2 regions of the Planococcus alpniumensis genome follow, and region 2 is predicted to be linked to the other one. Evidence: riboswitches for the same ligand, from Rfam matches in the RefSeq annotation. Region 2 holds a riboswitch; the other holds the start of a gene.
The links. Region 2 has a riboswitch for S-adenosylmethionine ahead of G3255_RS14545 (methionine ABC transporter ATP-binding protein). Riboswitches for the same ligand answer to the same signal wherever they lie in the genome.
Positions count from the first base shown of each region.

Region 1 (8,186 bases), 480 kb from region 2:
CGGAAAGAATACGACATCCACCTGAAGCCGATTTACCACGATTCACTCCATCTGTAATCAGCTGGATAGAACAAGGGAATTTCATTCAGTTCTGTTTTTAAATAACTGAATATTCTTTTTTTAGAGAACGATTATTTAAAAAGGAGGAGAGTTGATGAAATATCACCTTGGTTTAGGAGGGCTGGCACTCGTGCTTACGGTAGCTGGCTGCGGGACGCAGGATACGGTGACAGAGGAACCTATAGAAGAGGCGCCTCAGGAAGATTCCGCTCAGGAAGAAGCGGCAACAGAAGAAACGGCAACAGAAGAAACGCCAGCGGAGAACACTAGCGGAGACAGCCATGATAGCGAAGAGGCCGCTGTCGATCCGTACGATTATTTTCTAGAAGATGGGTCGACTGCAAGATTTGAGGGAAATGGCAATGAGTTTGCAGAGTTTACATTGAAAACCGATTATATGGAAGCGAATCATGTCGCAACTTACGAAGATAATGGCGGGACTGTTGTACTCAAAGTCTATCGTTTGCACGATGACCGCATTGAACTCGTCAAACAAGAAGGTGAGTTTTATGATGAGTACACAGCAAGCTTTGAGGAATTGGAAGCTTTGGAAGTAATTTCGACTTATCTTGAATTCCCAATCGAAGAGGGGCAGGAAATCGGAGATGCGACGGTTATTGAAACCGGCACAAGCTTAGAGACACCTTACCAAAATTTCAATGATGTCTTTGTCCTTGAATCCGTGGCAGAAGAAGATGGCTCGGTCAACCGGAATTATTTTGTCGAAGGCTATGGCGAAGTGAAACGTGAATTCCAGGCAAATTTAGATGATCCCGATGAACTGGCAATCACTTCTACACTTGCCTCAATCAAACTCGCTGAAAAAGTGAAGTGAACAGATGGAATTGCTGATAAGCCCGCTCATGCAGCGGGTTTTTTGGCTTTATATAGAGGAATATTTTTATTACATGAAGGAGAGGATTGAGATGGAGAATATCGCAATTATCGGAGCGGGGACAATGGGGCATTCGATTGCATTGTCAGCGGCCTGGAGCGGGTTATCGGTTAAAATATTCGGAATCGACGCACGTGATGTAAAATCTGCAAGAGCAGGATTCGAAGCAAAATTACACCTTATGACAGATCATGAACTGATCAGTAAAGAGCAGGAAAAAGAGATAGCGGAACGTGTTGCGTTCACAATTTCCTTGGAAGAAGCCGTGAAAGAGGCGGAATTCATCATCGAAGCCGTCCCGGAAAACATGGCACTGAAGCATCAACTCTATCGGCAGCTGGAGGAACTTGTAGCCAACGATATAATCATTGCGAGCAATAGCTCAGGGCTGATGCCGACTGCTCTTGCTGAAGGGATGAAGCATCCTGAACGTTTTGTGCTGACGCATTTCTGGAATCCGGCACATTTAATTCCACTCGTGGAAATCGTCGGCGGAGAGAAGACCGATGAACAAACTTTGCAGCGAACGAAAGAGCTTATCGAACGGATGAACAAACAAGCGGTGCTATTGAAAAAAGAATTACCGGGCTTTATCGGAAACCGGCTTCAGTTTGCCTTGTTCCGTGAAGCGCAGGCTTTGCTGGACGCGGGAGTGGCATCGAAAGAAAATATTGATGCAGCTGTCACATATAGCATCGGCAGGCGCTTGCCGGTAACCGGTCCGCTTCAGACGGCAGATCTCGGCGGTTTGGACATTTTTTATGCGATTTCTGATTATCTGTTCGAAGACCTATCGACGGACCAGAAACCGGGACGCACACTGAGTGGACTAGCAGAAAACGGCGAGCTCGGGGCAAAGACAGGGAGCGGTTTCTACGACTGGCCGGAAGCGCAATCTCAAGCTGTGCAAGCGAAGCGGGAAGAAGCGTTGATCTATTTCCTCAAACAGGATATGGAAAAAGAGTGATGGAACCTCACTCTTTCTCTATCAGCCTAAAGTCTGAAATTAATCAGAATTATAAGAAAAGTCTTTCAATTTAATGAAGAGGGGATATAATAAACAATTATAATCAAAAGGGAGATGAGGCAAATGACCGATCTGAAAAACGATTCGCTGAACTTGCATAGAAGGCATCAAGGGAAATTGGAGATTCGTTCAAAAGTGACTGTGGAAAACGAGAGGGATTTGAGCCTCGCCTACTCTCCTGGCGTCGCTGCGCCGTGCCGTGAAATTCATGCCGATCCAAGCAAAGTGCATGACTACACGATGAAAGGCAATACGGTAGCGGTCATTACAGACGGCACCGCCGTGCTTGGGCTCGGCAATATCGGCCCGCAAGCAGCGCTTCCGGTCATGGAAGGAAAAGCTTTATTGTTCAAGGAATTTGCCGGTGTGGATGCATTCCCGATCTGCCTGGATACGACAGATGCCGAAGAAATCATCCGAACCGTCAAATTGCTCGAGCCAGGCTTCGGCGGCGTCAATTTGGAAGACATTGCCGCCCCGACTTGCTTTGTCGTGGAACAGCGCTTAAAACAGGAGATGAACATCCCAGTGTTCCATGATGACCAGCACGGCACCGCGATTGTCACGCTTGCCGGGCTGATCAATTCGTTGAAGTTGGTTGAAAAGGAAATCGAAGACGTGAAAGTGGTTGTCAACGGCGCCGGTGCAGCAGGCATCGCCATCGTCAAATTGCTCTCGAAATTCGGGTTTGGCCATATCGTCATGTGTGACACGAAAGGCGCGATATACGACGGGCGCCCGAATGGCATGAATCCCTTCAAGGCGGAAGTGGCAGAAATGAGCAATTATCACATGGAACAAGGGCAGTTGGCGGATGTCATCGCTGGTGCTGACGTGTTTGTCGGCGTCTCAGCAGAAGGCGCATTGACGGAAAGCATGGTGCGTTCGATGAATGAAGATCCGGTCATCTTTGCGATGGCGAACCCGAATCCCGAAATCTTGCCGCATGCTGCGAAAGCTGCCGGTGCACGGGTCATCGGGACAGGACGTTCCGATTTTGCCAACCAGGTCAATAATGTGCTGGCGTTTCCCGGATTGTTCCGCGGCGCCCTTGATGTACAAGCAAGTGACATCAATGACGCGATGAAAATCGCAGCAGTCGAAGCGATCGCCGCCTTGATCGCCACCCATGAACTTCACGAAGATTATGTGATACCGAAGCCGTTCGATCCGCGTGTGGCACAGGCGGTCGCTGAAGCAGTCGCAAGGGCTGCCGAAGAAACGGGCGTTGCCAAAGTATCGCTCAAAGAGCCTGCCCAGCAGATTGTCTTATAATAAATAGAAGAAAGCCTGAATTCCCTCCCCCTGGAATTCAGGCTTTCTTAGGTTTAGTGGCGTATGATGCAAAGGCATGAAAAAAAGACCGTCCGACTCATTAGCTTGATGACGAGTGGGACGGTCTTTTTGAATGAACAAAATTAATCAGCGACGCTGAGCCCTTTGGCAATGGCGATTTTTTCGAGTGCCTGGCTGAAATCGTTGATCAAGTCATCGGGATGCTCAAGCCCTGCGGAGAAGCGCAGAAGCCCATCGGTGATGCCGCGCTTTTCACGTTCAGCGGGTGGCATGGCGGCATGGGACATCGTGGCCGGATAGGACAGGATCGATTCGACCGCACCGAGGCTGACGGCGAACACAGGAATTTCCAAAGCATCTACGAGAATGCGGGCGGCGTCCTTATCCGCCAGGCGGAATGACAGCACACAACCTGCGTGGCTAGCCTGACGCTTATGGATAGGGTTTCCGGGATGAAACGAGAAGCCGGGATAATAGACTTCTTCGACAAGCGGGTGCCTATGCAGATACTCGGCAATGCGTGCGGTCGTCTCGCCGGATTGTTTTGTGCGGGCGCCGAGCGTTTTGATGCCTTGGATCAATGTATAGGAATCCTGTGCGCCGAGCACAGATCCGAATGTGTTTTGGATAAATGCCAATTGTTCGCCGAGGCCAGCATCTTTTGTCACCGCAAGGCCAGCTGTGATATCGCTATGGCCGGAGAGGAACTTCGTCGCGCTGTGGAGCACAATATCCGCGCCGAGTTCAAGCGGATTTTGGTAAAGCGGCGTCATGAAGGTATTGTCGACGAATGTCATGGCGTCGTTTGCTTTCGCCAGTTTCGCAGCCATTTCAATATCGGTAATTTTCATGACGGGATTGGAAGGCGTTTCGATGTAAACTACTTTCGTGTTCGGCTGGAACGCTGCGGCCACTTCGCCGAGGTCGGTCATATCGACGAATGTATAATCGACTTTGAATTTTTCCAGCACCTCCGTAATGAAGCGATAAGTGCCGCCGTAAACATCTTCTGAGACCAGTACATGGTCGCCGGCTTTCAATAGCATAAAGGCCGATGAGATGGCTGCCATGCCGGAAGAAAAGGCCAAGCCCCGCGCGCCGCCTTCAAGTTTGGCGATCGTTTCTTCAAGTGATTTGCGCGTCGGATTGCCGGAGCGGCTATAATCGAACGGACCGAACGAATCGATGCTTTCTTGGTGGAAAGTCGATGATAAATAGATCGGCACATTGACTGCGCCTGTTAATGGATCAATGCCTGCTGAATGGATCAATTTCGTCTCGCGTCGTTCACTCATGGGAAACGACCTCCTTTTCCAGTTTGGCCAGGGCTTGTGACAAATCAGCGATCAAATCTTCTGCCTGCTCGACGCCTACAGAGAAGCGGAGCAGGCGGTTACAGACGCCTCGTGCCGTCCGTTCTGCAATCGGCATATCGGCATGGGTCTGCGTCGCAGGATACGTGATGAAACTTTCCACACCACCGAGGCTCTCGGCGAATGTGATGAGCGACAGGCTCTCGAGGAATTTTCCGACCCATTGTTCTTCGCGCAGGCGGAACGACAGCATGCCGCCTTTTCCAGGGTATAGTACGTCTGTCACGGTCTCTTGAGTTTCAAGGAAGCGGGCGAGTTCTTTAGCGTTCGCTTCGTGTTGGCGCATGCGCAGCGGCAAGGTTTTCAAGCCGCGGATCAACAGCCAGGAATCGAGCGGTGACAGCACTGCGCCGGCTGAGTTATGGGCGTTGAAAAGCTGCTCGCATAAATCCTCGCCTTTTGCGGCGACTAGCCCAGCAAGCACATCGTTATGGCCACCGATGTATTTGGTCGCGCTATGGAGTACGATATCAGCGCCGATTGTGAGCGGCTGCTGCAGGAAAGGCGTCAAAAAGGTATTGTCGACAATCAGCAATAGATCGTGGCGTTTTGCCAGTTGTGCGTACAATCCCAGATCGATTTCCTGCATCAACGGGTTGGTCGGGGTTTCAATGAAAATCGCTTTTGTGTTGTCAGTGATTTTCGCTTCGGCCGTTTTCGGATCGACGAAGGGATCGTATACGGGACGGATATGGTATTTTTCTTTATATTGTTCCAGCAGACGATACGTGCCGCCGTAAATATCTTCAGGAAGCAAAATTTCATCGTTCGGGCGGAACAAGGAGAGGACCAGTTGGATCGCGGCCATTCCAGAGCTGCACGCAAAGCCTGCGTCGCCGCCTTCTAAGTTTGCGATTCCCTCTTCAAGAAGCTGGCGTGTCGGATTTTTCGTCCGCGTGTAATCATAGCCTGTGGATTTGCCAAGGCCTTCATGTTCGTAGGCAGTCGAAAGGTAAATCGGTGGATTAACCGCTCCTGTGCGTTGGTCGCTGCGGTTGCCGAGTTGTACCAGGCGTGTTTCTAAGCTATGTTGTGTCATGATCCTCATCCTTTCAAATCAAAAAGCAGGGGCTTTCTTCTGTGTTAAGAAGAAAGCCCCTGCCGTATATGCTATCTTCTCATCTACTAGGCTGCACCTATTGGAATTAGCACCGTGACAATGTCCGGTTGCTGAGACTTCACAGGGCCAAATCCCTCCATCTCTCTCGATAAGAATCATTTTATATAGTTGTGGTTGGTTGATGTTTTCCATCATACGGTAATTACTTTCGAAACACAAGCGGAATATTGAAAATACTCTTGTAAATGCCCTAAATGCGCTCGCTTTTATTTCGGAAGCTGAAATGGTATGCTGAGGTATACTTTTATCCTGCCCAGCTTATACAAAGTCAGTTGCAAAGGGGTTCTGAATTATGTACATCGTCACATCGACCGTCATTGTACCGGAAGACAAAATACAAGACGTCATTGAAATATATCAAAAACGATCGCGCCGTGTTGACCGGGCGGAAGGCTTCACTTCATTCCGGCTGATCCAAAACACGAAAAAGCGCCATGAATTGACCGTCCACTTGGAATGGCAATCCAAACAGGCATATATGAATTGGGTCAAGAGCCAGGAGTTCAAGGAGATCCATGATTTGGAGAAGAACTATCCTGATCAGGAACTCGCGGGCATTGTCCCGAAAGTCCATCAATACGAAGTGGTGGCCGAATGAACCAGGAGCAAAAACAGCAAATCGCGGAAGTCACGGCAGACGGCATTTACGAAGCGTACCCGAACTTATGGGAACGTTTCGGAGATCGGGGCTATGCCCACACGGTCAAAGACAATCATCACCACTTGGATTACCTTGAAACGGCCTGGGAGCTGCAGAGTGAACAATCCTTTCTTGATTATGCCATCTGGCTCGAGACGGTGCTCGTGAGCCGCAATGTCGAAACTGCGCTCATCATCGATAATTTTCAACGGCTTATCGAAATTGTGCCGCGCTATACTGAAACAACGCAAGGAGATTTCATGCGGGGCTGCCTCGATCGCGCAGTCCGGTTATTGGAGCTCCCTCCACATAAAAGGGGCTGATCAAATGAACGAGTCAACACAGCTTTCGGATCTTTTCCTGCAAGGACAGGAAGAGGAAGCTTTGAAATATGTCCAGGATTTCCTGGAAAGCCATTCGCATGAACAGCTTTACGGCGAACTTTTGACGCCGGCGATGTACCGCATCGGGGAATTATGGGAACAAAATGAGATTTCAGTTGCAGAAGAGCATTTGGCAACCGCCGTTTGTGATTTTGTCTTATCCGCTACGGAACTGCGCAATAAAAATAAAGAGGGACGAAATAAGGCGATGATTTTTGGCCCGGAAGGCGAAGAGCATTATATCGGGCTCAAGATGGTCGCTGCGATGTTCCGCGAAGAGGGATACGAAGTCCGTTATATGGGGCCGAATTTGCCGCTCGATTCAGCACTCCAATCGACTCGTGACTGGCAGCCGGATGTTGTTGCATTGTCGGGCGCACTCGCACACCGCTTGCCGGTTTTGAAAACCTACGCAGAAGCATTTGCACAAGTGGAATCCAAGCCTGCTGTCCTCATTGGCGGCAGGGCCGTCACCTTGTCGAGCTTTGCGGATTTGCATATAAAAGGAGCGGTCGTCGTCCGGGAACTCGGTGCGCTCCGCGAATGGATCCGCACAGGAAAGGGGTCGAACGATGACACGCTCTCCACTGGCTGAATGGCCGCTTCCGGCTTTTCAATTGAACAATAGCTTTACGGTCGTCGACTATTCCCAAGAGGCAGAACAGCTCTTTGGAAATCCAGTGAGATTTTTTGACTTGCTCGATGAAGGCAGCCGCTCCAAAGCGGAACGGCTTTTAAAAACCCGCGGCAGCAAAAAACCTGTCGAATTGAATTTCATCACAGCGGCCGGCTTTTTCTTGGCAGACGTCTATTACCGTTGGGACAGCGATTTTTCGCTAAATCTGGTACTGGTGCCGAAAGATGAACAAATGGCTGCGATCACAGCGCAATTAATTCGCTTGCGGGGGCGCCTGAAAGAAACGGATTATGAATTGCTCAAGGAAAAAGAACGATCGGATGCGCTGCTGGAGAAAGTTCGCGAACTCTCCGCACCATGCATCGCAATCGGGGCAGGCTATGTGCTCATTCCGTTGTTCGGCAATTTGGATGCCAAAAAAGTTGAAGCGATCCGCCCGCATATTGTGACGCGAATCTACGAATACGCAGCTGAAACAGTTGTTGTCGATTTGACAGCGATGGGGACGGTGGCGCAAGAGGGTGTCAGTTACCTGGAATCACTCGTGCAGACCTTAGGCGTCATGGGGATTGATGCGGTCATTACCGGGGTGAAACCAGAGCATGCCCAAAAATTGCATCTGTTGAAACGGGAAATGAATTTGCGTTTTGAAGCATCACTGGAATCCGTCCTGACAACAGCCTCAGAAAATCATTGATGAAACCGGCCATGGGAGCCGGTTTTTTTATGGTTAGGAAGACTAGTGACTGGATATT
Region 1 covers NZ_JAAMTH010000001.1:2,393,491-2,401,676, reverse strand. The annotation lists gene G3255_RS12280 (hypothetical protein) at 1-57, shown strand, start outside; gene G3255_RS12275 (hypothetical protein) at 155-895, shown strand; gene G3255_RS12270 (3-hydroxyacyl-CoA dehydrogenase family protein) at 987-1,922, shown strand; gene ystJ (NADP-dependent malic enzyme) at 2,046-3,257, shown strand; gene G3255_RS12260 (aminotransferase class I/II-fold pyridoxal phosphate-dependent enzyme) at 3,401-4,573, opposite strand; gene G3255_RS12255 (methionine biosynthesis PLP-dependent protein) at 4,566-5,690, opposite strand; SAM riboswitch class I at 5,767-5,866, opposite strand; gene G3255_RS12250 (antibiotic biosynthesis monooxygenase family protein) at 6,064-6,369, shown strand; gene G3255_RS12245 (hypothetical protein) at 6,366-6,734, shown strand; gene G3255_RS12240 (cobalamin B12-binding domain-containing protein) at 6,739-7,389, shown strand; gene G3255_RS12235 (STAS domain-containing protein) at 7,367-8,128, shown strand.
Region 1: another riboswitch for S-adenosylmethionine. It lies ahead of G3255_RS12255 (methionine biosynthesis PLP-dependent protein); the one in region 2 lies ahead of G3255_RS14545 (methionine ABC transporter ATP-binding protein).

Region 2 (8,186 bases):
GGTAGTGCACCCCAAAAGTTAGAGTTCAAATCTAACTTTTGGGGTGTTTTTATATGGCGAAATATAGCGAAGAATTTAAGTTGAAGCTAGTGAAGGAATACGCAGAAGGAAAGCTGGGGTATAGACGCTTAGCCCTCAAATACGGCTTGCCAGATCCCTCTCCGATTATGCGCTGGGTTCGGGCGTATCAAGAGTTTGGCCTTAAAGCCTTGCGGAGAAAGCAGACAAAACAAGTGTATTCTGTTCAATTCAAAGTGGATGTATTACACTTTATGAAACAAACAGGTGCTTCTTACCAAGACACAGCGATCCATTTCAAGATGAACAATCCTTCACTCATTGTGAATTGGAACCGTCGAGTTCTGGCGAAAGGGGTAAAAGGCCTGGAAGCACGAGCGAAAGGACGGCCCTCCATGTCAAAAAAACCAAAACCGATCAAGAACGAAAAGCCCCTGTCTCGGGAAGCGCAATTGGAACGGGAGAATGAGCTCCTTCGTTTGGAAGTAGCGTATTTAAAAAAGTTAAAAGCTTTCCAGGAGAATCCGGATGCCTTCCTCGAAAAGCACAAGCAGGGCTGGCGTTCGAACTCCACGAAGAAGGGTTCCGATTAACGGATGTGCTGAACATCGTCGATCTTCCAGAAGCGACCTACCATTACCATCGCCAGCGATTTGATTGTGAAGACCCGGACCGGGAGTGGAAAGCAGTGATCCGGACGCTCTTCGAGAAACACCAAGGCCGTTACGGATACCGGCGGATTCATCTGGAATTGCGAGCACAGCGATACGACATCAACCATAAGAAAGTCCAGCGTCTCATGCGAGACTTGGGATTGAACTGCGTGAAATTCGTCCGGAAATCCCGCTACAAGTCGTATAAGGGGAAAGTCGGAACCCTCGCTAAAAACCGGATGAACCGCAGGTTTTCCACACCGTATGCCCTGCAGAAACTGACAACAGATGTCACCGAGTTCAAATGTACGGGCGAACAAAAACTTTATTTAAGTCCAGTGATGGATCTCTATAACGGCGAAGTCATTGGGTTCAGTATGGCCAAACGACCGACGCTGGAATTCGTGATGGAATCACTTAACCAAGCCCTGCCAGTGATTCAGGAACAAGCGGTTTACCGGACCACCCTCCATTCCGATCAAGGGTGGCATTACCAGCACGTTGCCTGGGTGAAAGCGTTAAAAAAATAACGCATCTTCCAGAGCATGTCCCGAAAAGGGACCTGTGCCGACAATGCGGCCATGGAAAATTTCTTTGGTCTCCTAAAGCAAGAGATGTATTACGGAGAAACGTTGGTTTCGTATGAAGAGTTAAAACAGCGGATTGAACACTATATCGATTACTACAACAATGAACGCATTAAACAAAAATTGGCCGGCATGAGCCCGGTGAAATACCGAGCACATGCCAGCCAATTAGCTGCATGAACTAAACTCTAACTTTAAGGGGTCACTACCAGGGGCGCTGGTTTTTAATCTTGTTGTTTGGCGGCGAGTGAGCGGATATGGGCTTGTTTGACTTGCGCCAGTAATGCGTGTTCAGTCAGCAAACGATAACCTGTTTGCGCCAATGCTTTTGCGCCTTTGATCAAGGCTTCGTCGCCTGCTTTTGAACGGGCGGCTTCCCGGAATTGTTCGGTATGGGCAATGAGGCTTTCAGGGCCGATTTTGATATAGCCGTGGGCAGTCGGCACTTCATAGCTGATATTGCCGGCATCGGTCGAACCGAGCCCGGAAATACGTGAGTCGGCTACGTTGTCGCCCAGTGTTTCAAGTTCGGCTTTAAGGATTTCATCTAGCTCAGGCGTGACGACAAGATCTTTCACTTCATTCTGGAAACGTTCGATTTCGACACGGGCGCCTGTCGCCAGGGCAGCGCCTTCAGCGATGGCACGCACTTTTTTCGCCGTCTCGGCTGTTTTTTTCCAAGAATCGCCGCGGATGTAGAAGCGGGCAGAAGCGTATTCCGGGATGATATTCGGCGCGTCGCCCCCGTGCGTGATGATGCCATGTACCCGTGCATCATCCGGCAATTGTTGGCGAAGGGCATTGATGCCGTTAAACAATTGCAGCACGGCATCGAGAGCATTGATGCCCTTTTCGGGAGACCCGGCAGCATGAGCAGGCTTGCCGTAGAAATGAAAACTCAGCGGGTCGACAGCAAGCGAAGGTCCTGTAACAGCCGAGTTTCCGGATGGGTGAAGCATCAATGCGGCATCGATTTTTTCAAGCAGGCCGTGTTTGACGAAACTTCCTTTCGCACTGCCATTCGGTCCGCCTTCTTCGGCAGGGGTGCCGAGGACGACGACGCGCCCGCCAGTCAATTCCAATGTTTTACTGAGCGCAATGGCTGCTGCGACACTGGTCGTGCCGATAATATTGTGTCCGCACGCATGGCCGATGCCCGGCAAGGCGTCGTATTCAGCAAGAAAAGCGACAGTCGGTCCGGGCTTGTGGCTGTCGCGAACTGCGTAAAAAGCGGTGTGGTGGCCAGCGACACCGTCTTCTACCTGGAATCCGGCTTCTTCGAGTAATCCAGTCAAGAGGCCGCTCGCGAACACTTCTTCGTTGCCGATTTCCGGGTTTTCATGGATGGCATGGCTGATGCGTAAATATTGAGCACGGTTCTTGTCGATCGATTCCGTAATCGTCTCGCGTGCTTCGCTAATGATGGTCATGTGATTGTCCCCCTCGAATGGAATTTCATTTTTAACGGCGTGCAACTGCAGAGTGACTGTCTTCTTATTGGTAATCAACTAATTCTTCAACCGAAACGAAAGTCGGGATTTGAGCGCCTTCTGTGTGTTCGATGACAAATTCAGCTGTGTCTTCTTCTTGGTACAATTCGACGATGCGCTGATACGCTTCGTTATCTTCTTCGCCAGCTTGTGCGGCTATCAGGTTGATATAAGGTTTTGCCGTATCGCTTTCACGGGCAATCGGGTCTTCTGTCGGGTTCAATCCTGCATCCACTGCGATGCCGTTGTTGACGATGGAAGCAGCCACGTCAGCCATAGCGCGCGGCGTATGGGCGGAAGTCATCGGGACGACTTCAATGTTTTTCGGGTTGTCGATAATGTCTTCTGCTGTTCCGGTCAATCCGGCGTCATCGGATAAAGTGATGAGCCCGGATTCATCGAGCAAGAGGAGTGCGCGGCCCATGTTGGTCGCTTCATTCGGCATAGCGATTTGGGCGCCTTCGGGAAGTTCTTCGATGGATTCGTATTTGTCGGAATACAAGCCCATCGGCGCAATGACGGTAGAGCCGATCGGTACGATGTCGACATTGTGCTCTTCGACAAATTCATCGAAATACGAGATGGTCTGGAAGGCGTTCAAGTCGAGTTCGCCTTCAGCAAGTGCCAAGTTCGGGGCCACATAATCCGAGAAGGTGATGATGTCGAGTTCGATGCCTTCTTTAGCGGCTTTGTCGCCGACATAATCCCAAATCGTCGTGTCCGATCCACTGATGCCAAGTGTTACTTTCGTGGTTTCGCCTGCTGAGCTATCGTCTCCACATGCGCCGAGAAGCGCGGCGATGCCTGCTGTTGCTAAAAGAGCTGTAATTTTTTTCATGATGAAATCCTCCAATGGTTTTTTTGAGTGATTGTGCTGATGAATAAATCGCTTGATTGAATTTAATTGATGTGAATAAAAGGACTTAGCTCCGGCGTACTCTGCGGGACATGAGGTTGCCGAGCGATTGGACGCCCTGCACAAGGACGACCAGAATCGCGACAGTCAAGAGCATGACCAATGTGTCGAAGCGCTGATAGCCGTAAGTGATGGCCAAGTCGCCGAGTCCGCCGCCTCCAATCGCGCCAGCCATGGCGGATGCGCCGATCAGGCCGACGATAGCGATGGTCAATGCCAGGACAAGCGAGCTGAGCGCTTCCGGGATAAGGAAGCGGAAAATAATCTGGCCGGGAGAAGCGCCCATCGCCTGAGCTGCTTCGATGACGCCTTTATCGACTTCAAGCAATGAGTTTTCGATGAGGCGGGCGATATACGGCCCTGCGTAAAACACCAATGGAACGATGGCTGCGGCCGTGCCGATCGATGTGCCGACAATGACGCGCGTCAATGGAATGATGGCGACCATTAAGATGATGAATGGAATCGAACGGAAGATATTGATGACGATGTTCAATACGTTAAATACAGCTTCATTTTCAAGCAGATGGCCCTTTCTCGTGACGACCAGCAAGATGCCAAGCGGCAAGCCGATGAAGAGCGAGAAAACGAATGATGCACCCGTCATGTAAAGGGTCTCCCATAAAGCTTCTAAAATTTGCGATTGATCAACCTGCATGTTGCTGCACCTCCTCTACTTGGATATTGTCGTTTCGGATTGAGGCGAGTGCCCGGTCGATTTCTACGAGTGCGCCGTCGAACTCGACAATCAAGTTGCCGTATGGAATGCCTTGGAGTTCTGTAATGTTACCGAACAGCACATTCAAATCGAGCTGGAATTCACGTGACACCCTCGACATGAATGGCTGCCCGACTGAATTCCCGGTAAACTGCACACGGTAAATCGGCCGTGTGCCGTCGTTGTGGCGAATCTGCTCAAGCAACGAATCCGGCAATTCATCGTTCATGACAGAACGGACGAAACGCTTTGTCGTCGCGTGCTGAGGATTGGTGAACACTTCAAACACGCTGCCTTGCTCAATGACGCGTCCTTCTTCAAGCACGGCTACTTTGTCGCAGATTTCCCGGATGACGCCCATTTCGTGTGTAATGAGCAAGATGGTGATATTGTATTCTTGATTGATGCGGCGCAGCAGATCCAGTATGGACTGAGTCGTCTGCGGGTCGAGCGCTGACGTTGCTTCATCGCATAGCAGTATGGACGGGTTTGTGGCGAGTGCCCGCGCAATGCCAATTCGCTGCTTTTGCCCGCCGGACAATTGATCCGGGTATTTTTTCGCTTGGTCGGCAAGCCCGACAAATTCCAATAGTTCCGCCACTTTCCGGTCGACTTCCGCTTTCGGAGTCTTTGCCAGGAGTAGCGGCATCGCGATATTATGATGCACTGTTTTCGAGTTCAGCAAATTGAAATGCTGGAAGATCATGCCGATGTCTTTTCTTGTATCGCGGATTTTGCGTGCGCTTAAAGTGGAAATATCTTCTCCGTGGATGAGCACGCGTCCTGTTGATGGGCGCTCGAGCAAATTCACCGTGCGGATCAACGAGCTTTTTCCTGCGCCGCTGAACCCGATGACGCCGTAAATTTCTCCGGTTTCGACGGTCAAGTCAATGCCATTGAGCGCATGGACTTGCTGCTTGCCGGATACATAAGTTTTCTTGACTGCTTCAAATTGAATCATGGTGTCCCTCCTGTGGCTGCAAATAACGATTCGAATGAGTGCGAACGAACACTTTCTTGAAATAACAACAAAAAGCCCTCTTTTTTCTTATGCGCAAGAAAAAAGAGGGCTTCAAAATATGAAACCATCTCATTCTCATCTTCCAAATGCTAGAGCATTTGCAGGAATTAGCACAGTTTTCGCTGGTTTGCGAATCTGCTGCCGAAACGTCATAGGGCCTGTCCCTCGGTTTCTCTGGATAAGAAAGTGATGTAAGCTATTCAATTCGTGATTCCTACTCTATTTTGAAATAGCGAAAAAGTCAACAGCTTTCACGTAATTTTTTTTCGGTAGATGAGCTACTTATAGTAGTTAAAATTTTTAGAAAAATATCCTTGACTTTAGCCAGGGCTGTCCTCTATACTTTTCCACAAGCAAAAAAATAACTGAATACTCTTATCACGAGAGGCGGAGGGAATAGGCCCTACGATGCCCGGCAACCAACAGGCTCATGTCTGGAAAGGTGCTAAATCCTACAGCGCGCATTTGCGTCGCTGAAAGATAAGAGGAGGCAAATCCGTATATAACGGCCCTCTTCTTTCTGAAGAGGGTCTTTTTGTGTCCTCCTCAAACCGAAAAACTATTACAAAAACAGGAGGAATTGACAATGACAAACTTCAAACCAGAAACTCTTCTATTACACGGCGGCCAAGAGCCGGATCCAGTGACAGGCGCTCGCGGCGTACCGGTCCATAAAACGACTTCTTATGTATTCAAAGATACCGAACACGCACAAAACCTATTCGGCCTGAAAGAAGCGGGCAATATCTACTCGCGTATCATGAACCCGACAGTCGATGTGTTCGAACAGCGCGTCGCACTTCTTGAAGGCGGCACTGCTGCAGTAGCTTTATCATCAGGAATGGCAGCCATTGCATTCTCAGTATTGAATATAGCTGAAGCGGGAGACGAAATTGTTGCCGACAGCAATTTATATGGAGGAACCTATAATCTATTCGCCAACACATTGCCGCGCTATGGCATTAACGTAAAATTCGTCGATGCCACGGACCCTGAAAATTTCCGTGCAGCGATTACGGACAAGACGAAAGCCTTGTTCGGTGAAATTATCGGAAATCCAAGTTTGAACGTGTTCGACGTCGAGCGGGTAGCTAATATCGCACACGAAAATGGCGTACCGCTTTTGATCGATAATACCTTCGCGTCGCCTTTCGTCAGCAACCCGATCGAATTTGGTGCAGATGTAGTCATCCATTCAGCCACGAAATGGATCGGCGGGCACGGAACGACAATCGGCGGCGTAGCGGTCGATGCCGGACGCTTCAACTGGGACAATCCGCGCTTCCCGAATTATACGGAGCCGGATGAATCCTATCACGGCATCCGTTTCGGAATCGATGTACCGGAAGCGGCATTCGCGACGAAATTACGCGTCCAGCTGTTGCGCGATTTCGGTCCATCGCTCAGTGCGGACAGCGCCCACGCACTGCTTCAGGGACTTGAAACTTTGCATCTGCGGATTCCACGCCACGCGACGAACGCACAGAAGGTCGCGGAATATTTGAAAGACCATCCGCAAGTCGAGTGGGTCAATTACCTCGGATTGGAAGGACATCCATCCAAGACACTTGCTGATAAATACTTGAAAGACAGCTATGGTTCGATCGTCAACTTCGGCATCAAAGGCGGACGGGAAGCCGGCCGCAAAGTGATCGATGGCGTTAATTTATGGTCGCACGTGGCGAATGTCGGCGATGCCAAATCATTGATTATCCACCCGGCGTCAACAACACACCAGCAATTGACAGCAGAAGAGTTGAAAAACAGCGGCGTAACGGAAGAGTTGATCCGGTTGTCTGTAGGATTGGAAAACCACGAAGATTTAATCGCTGATTTGGAGCAAGCGATCCAAGCGGCAGTACTCGAGAACGCGTAAGGAGGGAATCGGATGACGACAGTATCCATCGGCCAGCTAAAACTTGAATCAGGTCAACTATTGCGCGAAGTGGAATTGGCGTATGAACGCGTCGGAGAAAGTTCTGCGCCGGCGATTCTGGTTTGCCACGCGCTGACGGGCGATCAATATGCAGTGGGAACTGCAGATCAACCGGGCTGGTGGTCAGGGCTGATCGGCCCAGGAAAAGCGGTGGATACCGGGCAGTTCCAAGTCATCACGTTCAATGTACTCGGCGGCTGCAGCGGTTCGACCGGCCCGCTTTCGATCAACCCGGAAACCGGTGAACCTTACCGCGCGTCATTTCCTGAACTGACCATCCGGGATATGGTGAGAGCGGAGCGGAAAGCTCTGGAGCTGCTAGGCATCAACCATTTGGCAGCGGTGATCGGCGGTTCTCTCGGCGGTATGAAAACCTTGGAATGGGCAAGCCTGTACCCTGAGTTTCTGGATACGGCGATTACACTCGCCGTAACGCCATATTACGGAGATTATGGTGTGGCGTTCAATCATATCGGGATCCAGGCGATCGAAAACGATCCCGAGTTCCAGTCAGGTGATTATCATCCGGAAACGAGGCTGAAAGGATTTGAAATCGCCCGCATGGCCGGCATGGTGACGTACCGGAGCAGCCAGTTATTCAATGGCCGCTTCGGCCGTGCACGCTGCGGAGAAGAATTTGAAGTTCAATCCTATTTGGATTACCAGGGGCGCAAATTGGCAGGGCGCTTTGACCCGAATAGCTATCTCGTTTTGCTGAAAGCCATGAATACACACGATGTGGAAGAAGTGGAATTAGCCGCCGAACTGCTATCGATCTCCTATAGCCACGATTTATTGTATCCGGGAGAATTGATGATTCCTTGGGTCGAAAATCAGCCCAATGCGA
Region 2 covers NZ_JAAMTH010000001.1:2,877,885-2,886,070, reverse strand. The annotation lists gene G3255_RS14575 (helix-turn-helix domain-containing protein) at 54-611, shown strand; gene G3255_RS14570 (IS3 family transposase) at 575-1,201, shown strand; gene G3255_RS14565 (IS3 family transposase) at 1,217-1,438, shown strand; gene G3255_RS14560 (M20 family metallopeptidase) at 1,483-2,688, opposite strand; gene G3255_RS14555 (MetQ/NlpA family ABC transporter substrate-binding protein) at 2,753-3,586, opposite strand; gene G3255_RS14550 (methionine ABC transporter permease) at 3,672-4,322, opposite strand; gene G3255_RS14545 (methionine ABC transporter ATP-binding protein) at 4,312-5,343, opposite strand; SAM riboswitch class I at 5,476-5,588, opposite strand; SAM riboswitch class I at 5,776-5,890, shown strand; gene G3255_RS14540 (O-acetylhomoserine aminocarboxypropyltransferase/cysteine synthase family protein) at 5,990-7,279, shown strand; gene metX (homoserine O-acetyltransferase MetX) at 7,292-8,186, shown strand, end outside.